Regions from separate parts of the Halomonas huangheensis genome, predicted to be linked through region 2. Evidence: predicted binding sites of a transcription regulator. Region 2 holds the regulator's gene; each other region holds the start of a gene.
The links. Region 2 encodes LexA, which represses DNA repair genes until DNA is damaged. Its sites were predicted from a motif close to TACTGTNTANNTANACAGTA; they were not measured.
Positions count from the first base shown of each region.

Region 1 (3,234 bases), 2.4 Mb from region 2:
ATTGCTGCTGGGTGGGTACGGTTTGCCTGGTGATGGCGGTGGTTCTGGCATTGCTACTGGTGCTGAAGTTTATATTGCTCCTGATAGTTGATGCAGGTGCGATGTCGAGAAAGGCCCCGAATCTCAAGATTCGGGGCCTTTCTGGTTTTCAGCTCGGTCTTTCGGCATGGAAGTTTCAAACCGAAGTGATGAAGTTGATCCTGGGTGGCGCTGATCGATGACGAAGCAAGTCAGTGGTGAGGTGACTGGCTTGCGTTGAGCATCTCCCGGGCATGGGCCAATGTCTGGTCAGACAGCTTCACACCGCCAAGCAGACGCGCAAGCTCGCCAACGCGGCCGGCTTCATCCAGCAGAGTCATGCGTGTCAGAGTGGTGTCGTTCTCGTCCTGTTTGTGGATATGCAGGTGATGATGGGCCTGAGCAGCAACCTGTGGCAGGTGGGTAACGGTCAATACCTGTCCTTTCTTGCCGAGTCGGCGCAACAACTGGCCGACTATCTCTGCTGTGGCTCCTGACACGCCGACATCGACTTCATCGAATACGAGGCTGGGGATGGTCGAGTGCTGTGTGGCAATTACCTGAATCGCAAGGCTGATCCGCGACAGTTCACCGCCTGAAGCGACCTTGGCCAGCGGTCTTGGAGGCTGTCCTGCGTTGGCGGCGATCAGGAAGCGTACGTAATCCATGCCTTCCGGTGCAGCACTGTCACGACGGCTGACTTCGACCTCGAAGGTGGCCTTGCCCATGGCGAGAAAGGCCAGCTGTTGCTGTACTTCTTCGGCAAAGCGGGTGGCCGCAGCCTGCCGAGCCTGGCTGACTGTCTCGGCGAGCTCGCGCCACTGTGCCTTGAGTGACTCTGCCTCTTCGGCAAGTGTCTCGAGGTCGTCTTCGTCATCTTCCAGGCTGGCCAGTTCTGTAGTGAGTCGCTGATGCAGGGCTGGGACTTCTTCCGGCATGACATGATGCTTGCGTGCGATGCGGTGAACTTCCGCGAGGCGCTGCTCGACCCAGGCCAGGCGTTCGGGGTCGAGCTCGACATCGCCCATCACCTGGCCGAGTTCGCGTGACGCTTCCTCAAGCTGGATACAGGCATCGCCAAGCAGACTGATGGCATTGGCCAGGCTTCCTTGTTCGCTGCCATGCAGTTCGCCAAGGCGCTGTACTGCCTGGTGCAGCAAGGGGAGGGCGCCGCCGTCTTCTCCATCGCAGCAGTCGATGGCGAACTGGGTCTCTGCCAGGCGAGTTTCGGCATGAGCGAGGCTTCCCTGTTCTTCCTCGAGACTGAGCAATTCATCCTCAACCAGCCCCAACTGATCAAGCTCTTCGACTTGATAGCGCAGGAGTTGCCGTCGGGCTCGCTGCTCATCTCCGTCATCCGCGATTCGCTTGAGTTTGCGCCTTGTGGTCTGCCATTGGCGATACAGTTCGCCGAGCTGGCTGACGCTTTCACGATGCCCGGCCAGGTCATCGAGTAGTCGTAGATGGGTTTCTTCGCGGAGCAAGGCCTGGTGGGCATGTTGGCCATGGATTTCGATCAGTGTCTCGCCGAGAGACTTGAGGTCGCCAATGGTCACAGGTTGCCCGTTGATCCAGGCCTTTGAACGACCGCTTTTGGTCACTACTCGACGCAGCAGGCAATCGTCGCTGGGTAATTCCCGGCAGGCCAACCAGTCGCGAGCTGCCGGTAGGGCGCTGATATCGAAACGTGCTGAAAGGTCGGCACGAGCCTGTCCGTGGCGGACGCTGCCGGCATCCGCACGCTCTCCGAGGCAAAGCCCCAGTGCGCCGAGCAGAATTGACTTGCCGGCCCCGGTTTCTCCGGTGATGGCGGTCATGCCGGTATCCAGCTCCAGCTCCAGCTGGTCGACAATGGCGAAATCAGAAATGGCGAGCTCGGTCAGCATTCAAGCCTCCTTGCGCCCTGCTTCTGGAACCTGGCGCGCGATGACAGAAAACACCGGATAGTTCATTCCCGGTCTGTGTGTTTATACAGTGGGTATGTGTGTTTATACAGTAGTCGGAGGTCCTGCTCAATGCACGTTCGAGAATGCTGAAAAACTACTACGTTCGACTGTGTGGCGTTGAGTCGAATTACAGCGGAGAAAACAACCGAGTGGCGAGCGCAGCGAATCACCCCTCCTGAAAACGCTCATGCCTGCCTTGTAAGCCACGATTTTTCCGTGAATTTCGCCAGGCCTGATCATCTCATGCTGAGCTTTTTGAGCTGCCTCGCTCTACGACTTTTGTACACCAATCTACCCGGCTTACCTGCTTCGGGCCTTGAGATTGTGACGGACATCCCCATATAGCCTCCAATCGCGCCGCGACGGGCGCTTGGATTTTTCCAGACAACCCCGGTTCCAGCACTCAGGAGGCTGATATGGCCAAAGATTCACAGACCCCGCTCGACGATGAACAGGCAGCTCAGCAGACGGCGGAAAACGCCGAGTCTGTCGAGACTGAGCTCGAAGGGGTGGTGGAGCAGACTGATGACGATGCGGTAACGCTCGAAACAGCAGATAACCCGGAGGCGGAAGTTCTCGCCGAGCGCGTTGCTGAGCTGGAACAGAGTGTTGCCGAGGCGAAAGACCAGGCCCTGCGTGCTGCTGCTGAGGCGCAGAACGTACGTCGTCGGGCTGAGGCCGAAGCGGAGAAGGCACGCAAGTTCGCTCTTGAGAAGTTTGTTAGGGAGCTGTTGCCGGTAGTCGATAGCCTGGAAAAGGCGCTCGAGGCTATGGGTGACGAAGCCTCTGAAGTACATCGTGAAGGTGTGGCGATGACACTCAAGATGCAGATGGATGTGCTTGGCAAGTTTGGGGTGGAAACCGTGGAGCCCCACGGCGAGCCCTTCGACCCCCAACACCACGAAGCCATGGCCATGGTGCCCAACCCTGAGGTCGATCCCAGCACGGTGATTGACGTTATGCAGAAGGGGTACCTGCTGAATGGACGCCTGGTGCGTCCGGCGATGGTGGTGGTGAGCCAGGCAGCAGGCTGACACGCCTGCGCCACCAACGGCATCTGGGCAGATCTGGTTGCTCGGGGCGTGCAGATCGGGACTTGAAAATGCTCGACAGGCCCCCCACATAGTTGGCAACCCCGCGGTGAAGGCCGCCAGAGTGACATCAGGCTTTTAACAGCAAAGTTTTGGCAAGATACTGAATTCGAGGATTTCCTATGGGACGCATCATTGGTATTGACCTTGGTACTACCAACTCCTGTGTGGCGGTACTG
Region 1 is NZ_CP013106.1:236,552-239,785, forward strand. Features, by position in the region: gene recN (DNA repair protein RecN) at 231-1,904, opposite strand; gene grpE (nucleotide exchange factor GrpE) at 2,381-2,998, shown strand; gene dnaK (molecular chaperone DnaK) at 3,178-3,234, shown strand, end outside.
Region 1: recN (DNA repair protein RecN) is a predicted target of LexA. The motif match lies at 1,976-1,995, and genes of this name have one in related genera.

Region 2 (3,234 bases):
GCGCTGGAGTGGTTCGACGATCTGGCTCTGGCCGGACGCCATGGCGGATGACGAGCGCCACGCGCTGCGTCGTCATCTATCCGGGTATCCGTTGTATCCAGGTGTCCGCTGAGCTCTTGCCTTGATGAGTTTCTGCCTTGGTGAGCTTCAGGAAAACGGGAGAGACAGCTGTAGTCGGGCTTCTTCCGGCACTAGCCTCACTCCGACACCCAGCAGACGTACAGGACGTCGGGCGCGCTGCCAGGCCTGTTCCAGTAGATGGTCGAAGTTTTCCAGTTCGGGTGCCAGCCCGCGTGCTTCCAGGTTGGTGGTGGTGAAGTCGTCGAAGCGAATCTTGACGAATAAGCACAGCAGCGGCGGGTTGCCGTTGCGCGAAACGCGTTCGCTCAGCTTCTCGCAGAGTGGTGTCAGGGCTCCCTTGACGCTTGGCAGGTCAGGCAGATCACGTTCGAAAGTGGTTTCTACACTGATCGATTTACGCTCGCGTTCGATGTTGATCGGGCGCTCATCGATACCGCGCGACATCTCATACAGGCGGCGACCGAATTTGCCGAATTCATCAAGCAGTTTCTCGATCGGCAGCGCTCGCAGGTCCTCGCAGGTGTGAATGTTCATGGCTTCCATGCGAGCACTGGTCGCGGGGCCGACGCCATGCAACTTCTTGACCGGCAGAGTGCGCACGAAAGCATCGACCTGGTCCGGGCGAATCACCGTCAGCCCATCCGGCTTTTCCCAGTCACTGGCAATCTTGGCCAGAAAGCGTGCCGGAGCCGCACCTACTGATACCGTTATACCCGTGCGCTTGAGGCACTCGGCCTTGAGCCATTGCGCCATCCAGGTGGCGCTGCCCTGGAAAGCCTCGACATCCGTCACATCCAGATAGGCTTCATCCAGTGACAGCGGCTCAACCAATGGCGTTAACTCATGAAAGATCGCCTGAATCCGTGCCGATACTTCACGATACTTGTCGAAATTCGGCGGGACGAGGGTTAGCTCCGGGCACAGACGTAGTGCCCGAGCGGTAGGCATCGCCGAGTGAATACCGAACTTGCGTGCCGGATAGTTGCAAGTCGTGATGACTCCACGCCGTTCAGCGGACCCGCCCACCGCTAGAGGAATATCTCGCAACGCTGGATTGTCGCGCATCTCCACCGCGGCATAGAAGCAGTCACAGTCGGCGTGAAGGATCTTGCGAATAGGCATGGATATCTCTATTCAGCTACGAGCTACGAGCAGCTCGGGCTGTAAGCTGTAAGCCTCAAGCTGTAAGTAAATCCCTGTTCGGGAGAGCCATGGCCTGTGAACTGTGGGGCATCACTGTACAGCTCGTAGCTCGCGGCTCGTTACCCCAGTGACTGTCCGCTGCCGCCGCGTATCACTCCTACTCCAATGCCTTCAATCGACAGGCTGTCCTGGCGCAGGTCGAGTTGAATCGGGGCGAAGTCTTCGTTTTCGGCTTCGAGGGTTACCCGATAGCCATCGCGCTGGAAGCGCTTGACGGTGACTTCTTCCTCGAGGCGTGCCACCACAATCTGGCCGTTGCGAATTCGCTCGGTGCGATGCACGGCCAGCAGGTCACCTTCGAGGATGCCGATATCCTTCATCGACAGGCCGCGAACGCGCAGCAGATAGTCGGCGCGCGGGGTGAAGTATTCCGGAGGTAGGGGGCAGTAGCGGTCGATATGCTCGGCAGCAAGAATCGGACTACCAGCTGCTACTTCACCGATTATCGGCAACCCCTGGGGAGAGCTGGCTTCAGGCTGCGAATCTGAACTGTTGGCAGGATCGCTCTCCTGGGCTGGCAGACGGATACCACGCGAGGTGCCGCGAATTACTCGGATGGCGCCTTTGCGCTCGAGGGCGCGTAGATGCTCTTCTGCTGCGTTGGGAGAACGGAAGCCAAGCGCACGCGAGATTTCGGCGCGGGTTGGCGGATAACCGAGCTCGTTCATGGTCTTGACGATAAAGTCATAGACGTTCTGTTGGCGAGGAGTCAGGGGACGTGTCATTCGGCCTCCCTCAGGCGGCGAGGTTGTGAAGATGAAACTGTGGCCTTCAACGCCACAGGCCCGGTGATCATGGGACTTTATCTGCCAGGCATCTGGCCATGGTCAGACACGTTACTTGGTTAAGTATACAGTATGGACGCCTATCCAGTAAAAATGTTCCTTGCGGGTAATTCCATGGCCTGTTTCAAACATCATCTTCACCACACTGATTGTGGCATCGCGCTTGCTCGCATACACTTTTGGAAGAATTCAAACAATTGTTTCCAACCGGGAAGCGGCAGTGGGTGAATTCAGTATCGGCAACCGGCGCTCTCCCCGCGCCATTTCACCTTCAGCTTTTCCTCTGAAAACGGAGCCTGATTATGGGCCAGCCTGACACCATGACCCGTATCCTCGACACCGCCGAGGTGCTTTTTGCTGAACGTGGCTTCGCTGAAACCTCTCTGCGCAACATCACCGGCAAGGCCAAGGTCAACCTGGCTGCGGTCAACTACCACTTCGGTTCAAAGAAGTCGTTGATCCAGGCAGTATTTGCCCGTTATCTGGAGCCGTTTTCCGAGCGCTTCCACGCAGCGATCGATGCGCTGGAGGCGGATTATGGCGAGAAGGTCATTCCCCTTGAGGTGTTGCTGGAAACCATGGCGCGCACTGTGCTGGAGGTTCCTGCCGAGAAGCACAGTCTCAAGGTATTCATGCGCCTGCTGGGGCTGGCCTATAGTCAGGCGCAGGGGCACTTGCGCCGTTATATTCAGGATGAATTCGGTACCGTCTTTACACGTTTTGTAGCCCTCGTGCGCGAGGCGACCCCAGAGCTGCCGGACGCCGAGCGTTTCTGGCGTCTGCACTTTGTACTGGGGACCGTCATATTTACCTTCTCTGGCCTGGATGCGCTGCGTGATATCGCCGAAAAGGACTATGGTGAGCATGTCTCGGTCAGGGATCTGGTGCGGCGTATGAGTCCGGTTGTCGTTGCGGCCATGAATGCGCCGCTGCCGGAAGGTGGTCTGGAGCAGGCAGAATCCACTAGCGCCTTGGTCAGTGAAGGGAAAGGAGCGGTGAACTGATGCATACACCGGCGCTTGATGCACTGCCGCCAACAGAAGGGAGCTGGGTGGAGGTCAACACCGACACTCAGCGCCTGACGTTCTGGCGCGGCGAGCAACAGGATTGGCATTGTTCAGTGTCTACCGGGGAAGCGGGCACCGGTCAGCGTGAAGGTAGCGGT
Region 2 is NZ_CP013106.1:2,626,687-2,629,920, reverse strand. Features, by position in the region: gene AR456_RS11510 (hypothetical protein) at 1-112, shown strand, start outside; gene dinB (DNA polymerase IV) at 148-1,197, opposite strand; gene lexA (transcriptional repressor LexA) at 1,344-2,009, opposite strand; gene AR456_RS11495 (TetR/AcrR family transcriptional regulator) at 2,372-3,073, shown strand; gene AR456_RS11490 (L,D-transpeptidase) at 3,073-3,234, shown strand, end outside.

Region 3 (3,234 bases), 240 kb from region 2:
CCGCTTCACCACTGACCGAGTTGCGAATGGTCGGTGCCCATACCGATAGTCCCTGCTTGCGCCTGAAGACCAATGCGGCTCAAACGTCAGCCGGATGGCTACAGCTTGGGGTGCAGGTATACGGTGGTGCCTTGCTGGCCCCCTGGTTCGATCGTGACCTGGGATTATCGGGCCGAGTGCATGTTCGTCACCCGGATGGTCGTCTCGAAGGATTGCTGATCAATGTCGAGCAGCCGGTAGCGATCATTCCCAGTCTTGCCATCCATCTGGACCGGGAAGCCAACGAAGGTCGTGCGATGAATGCACAGACACAAATGGCACCGGTATTTCTCCAGGGTGGCGAGGCCGAGGACCTCGAGCGTCTGCTCAAGGATTGGGTCAAGGAGCAGCACGGCCTGGACGATATTCGTGTCATGGATTTCGAGCTGGGATTCCATGATCTTCAGCCACCTTCCATCGTCGGTATCGGTGGTGAACTGATTGCCAGTGCACGGCTCGATAACCTGCTGTCCTGCTTCATTGGCCTGGAAGCAATGCTTGAGGCCGATGGCAGTCAGGGCATGGTGTTGGTTGCCAACGATCACGAGGAAGTCGGCAGTGCCAGCGCCTGTGGCGCCCAGGGACCGTTCCTGGGTGACGTTCTCAAGCGTATCAATGCGCAATTGGGGCAGTCTGGAGATGAAGGTTACATTCGTCTGATCCAGGCCTCGCGGATGATTTCCTGTGACAACGCCCATGCGTTGCATCCCAATTTCCGTGACAAGCACGATGCCCAGCATGGTCCGGCAATCAATGGTGGCCCGGTGATCAAGGTCAATACCAGTCAGCGCTATGCCACCAACAGTGCTACAGCGGCGATGTTCCGGGCCTTGTGTGAGGAAGTCGAAGTGCCGGTGCAGACCTTCGTTACGCGTGCGGATATGGGTTGTGGCAGCACTATCGGTCCGATTACCGCCACCGAAATCGGTGTGCCGACTCTGGATGTCGGCGTACCGCAGTGGGCGATGCACTCGATTCGCGAGACAGCGGGAACCCGTGATGTGGAATACCTGACGCGCGTGTTGACGGCGTTCTTCAACTGTCCCGAACTGGCGTGAGCTGCCCTGAGTTGGTGTTGGAGCCCTGATTCACAAGGAATGAGCACACAAGGAATGAGTGCACAAGAAATGAAGCAAGGGTCATCGTGTCGTGGGGCAGCGGCACGGTGACCGTGGGCATGCTATCGCGGCATGCCGATAGACGTTATTCCTTGCATCGCGAAAACGCCTCCGATAACGACAGAGCCCCCGCCGATCATTGATCGGCGGGGGCTCTGCTGTATCTGGTGGCTACGCCCTGATTTGAACAGGGGACCCCATCATTATGAGTGATGTGCTCTAACCAGCTGAGCTACGTAGCCTTTATTCGCGGCGTATTCTACCAGGCAGGTTTCTGGTGTCAAGCGACAGCGGATCGAAAAGGCTCTGGCCCCAGTGCTGAACGAGAGTTGTCGAGTCTCTACGATGGAGAAGCGGAGCTCTTGCCGGGTAATGAAATATCTCTCACAATACTGTATATATGAACAGTAATTACAGGCAGAGTGTACGAGCAGCGCTGAGGAGGACGATATGGGGCTGGATCATCTGATCAATCGAGGCGATGTCTGGCGTGGTCCTCGTGCACTTCGCTCATCCGACTCGGAGGTGTTGTCCACTGGCGATTCGACACTCGATAGCGCCCTGCATGGTGGCTGGCCGCGCGCGGAGTTGGTTGAACTGCTGCATGATCAGCCGGGGATCGGTGAATTGCAGCTCATGTTGTCACTGTTGGCTGATAGGGAGCACTCGGGATGGTTGGTGTGGGTTGACCCGCCTTGCCTACCGTATGCTCCGGCACTTCAACACCTGGGAGTGTCCCTGGAGGGACTGATGATCGTGCGTACTCGCAACGTGAAGGAGCGGCTCTGGGCGATGGAGCAGGCGTTGAGGAGCGGCTGTTGTAGAGTCGTACTGGGCTGGGTGCCGGTGGCTAATCCCACGGCGCTGCGTCGTCTGCAACTGGCTGTCAGTGAGGGCGGTAACTGGGGCGTGGTCATACGACCCGGACGCTTTCGTCAGCACAGTTCTCCAGCGCCCTGGCGACTATTGCTTGAACCCGAGGCGAATGGTGAGGCACTGGGTGTAACCCCGTTCAAGCGTAAGGGAGGCTGGGCCTTGCCGCGTTTGCGTGTCTCTCTGGGACAACGACCGTGGCTGCCCCCTGTTGGGGCGGCTCGAGTTGCTGATCGAGAGATTCGGCAAGCAGGGGCTGAGGGCCAACCTGAACTGCGCCTGGTGGAGAGACGGCGATGAAAGGACTGTGGCTCTATCTACATTTTCCCTTGTTGGCGCTGGAATCGCAGAGCGATGCGGCAGAGCGGCCGGCGGCTCTGCTTGATGAGCGCGCGGCGCAGGTGGTGCAGGTCAATGCTCTGGCACAGGCCGATGGCGTGGTGCCAGGCATGGCCATGGCCAGCGCCCTGAGCCTGGTCCCCAGGTTGCGAATGTTGCAGGCGTGTCCTGCTCGGCATCAAGCGCAGCTGGAAGGGCTGGGATTATGGAGTGGACGCTTCAGCGCCCGTGTCAGCTTGCGACCCCCGGATGGTGTCTTGCTCGAAGTCGGCAGCATGTTGCGCTACTTCCGTGGTCTCGAGGGGCTGCGGACATTATTGCGACACCAGCTCGAGAAGCTCGGCCTGACCTGCGTCACGGCCACTGGGCATACGCCCCGGGCTGCTCGGCTATTGGCATTGGATGGTGGATTCTGGGCGGAAGATGAGGGCCCACATCTGCAGCGCCTGACGCAGGTGCCGCTGTCGCGGCTTGATCTGGAGGCACGTCAGCAGTCGCGTCTCAAGGGGTTGGGACTTGCGACGCTTGGGCAGTTGCAGGCCTTGCCGCAGACGGAAATAGTCCATCGTCTGGGGAAGGAACTGGGTGATCAATTGGCGCGCATCAGTGGCCAGCAGGCCGATCCGCCGGAGTACTTCGTGCCACCGGAGGTGTTCTGTCGTGCTATCACATTGTCCCACGAGATCGAGCGAGCACCGGCGCTGATCTTTCCACTGCGTCGACTGCTGGTGGAGCTGGAGGGATTTCTGCATGCACGTTGCCGACGAGCACTGAAGCTGGAGTTATGTCTCGGACACCCGCAGGGGCAACAACAGCTGGATATCGGTCATGCTGTCGGTGAGCAACAAGCCGATGCCTGGCTCGA
Region 3 is NZ_CP013106.1:2,865,547-2,868,780, reverse strand. Features, by position in the region: gene AR456_RS12485 (M18 family aminopeptidase) at 1-1,097, shown strand, start outside; tRNA gene AR456_RS12480 (tRNA-Met) at 1,323-1,399, opposite strand; gene imuA (translesion DNA synthesis-associated protein ImuA) at 1,608-2,330, shown strand; gene AR456_RS21620 (Y-family DNA polymerase) at 2,327-3,234, shown strand, end outside.
Region 3: imuA (translesion DNA synthesis-associated protein ImuA) is a predicted target of LexA. The motif match lies at 1,548-1,567, and genes of this name have one in related genera.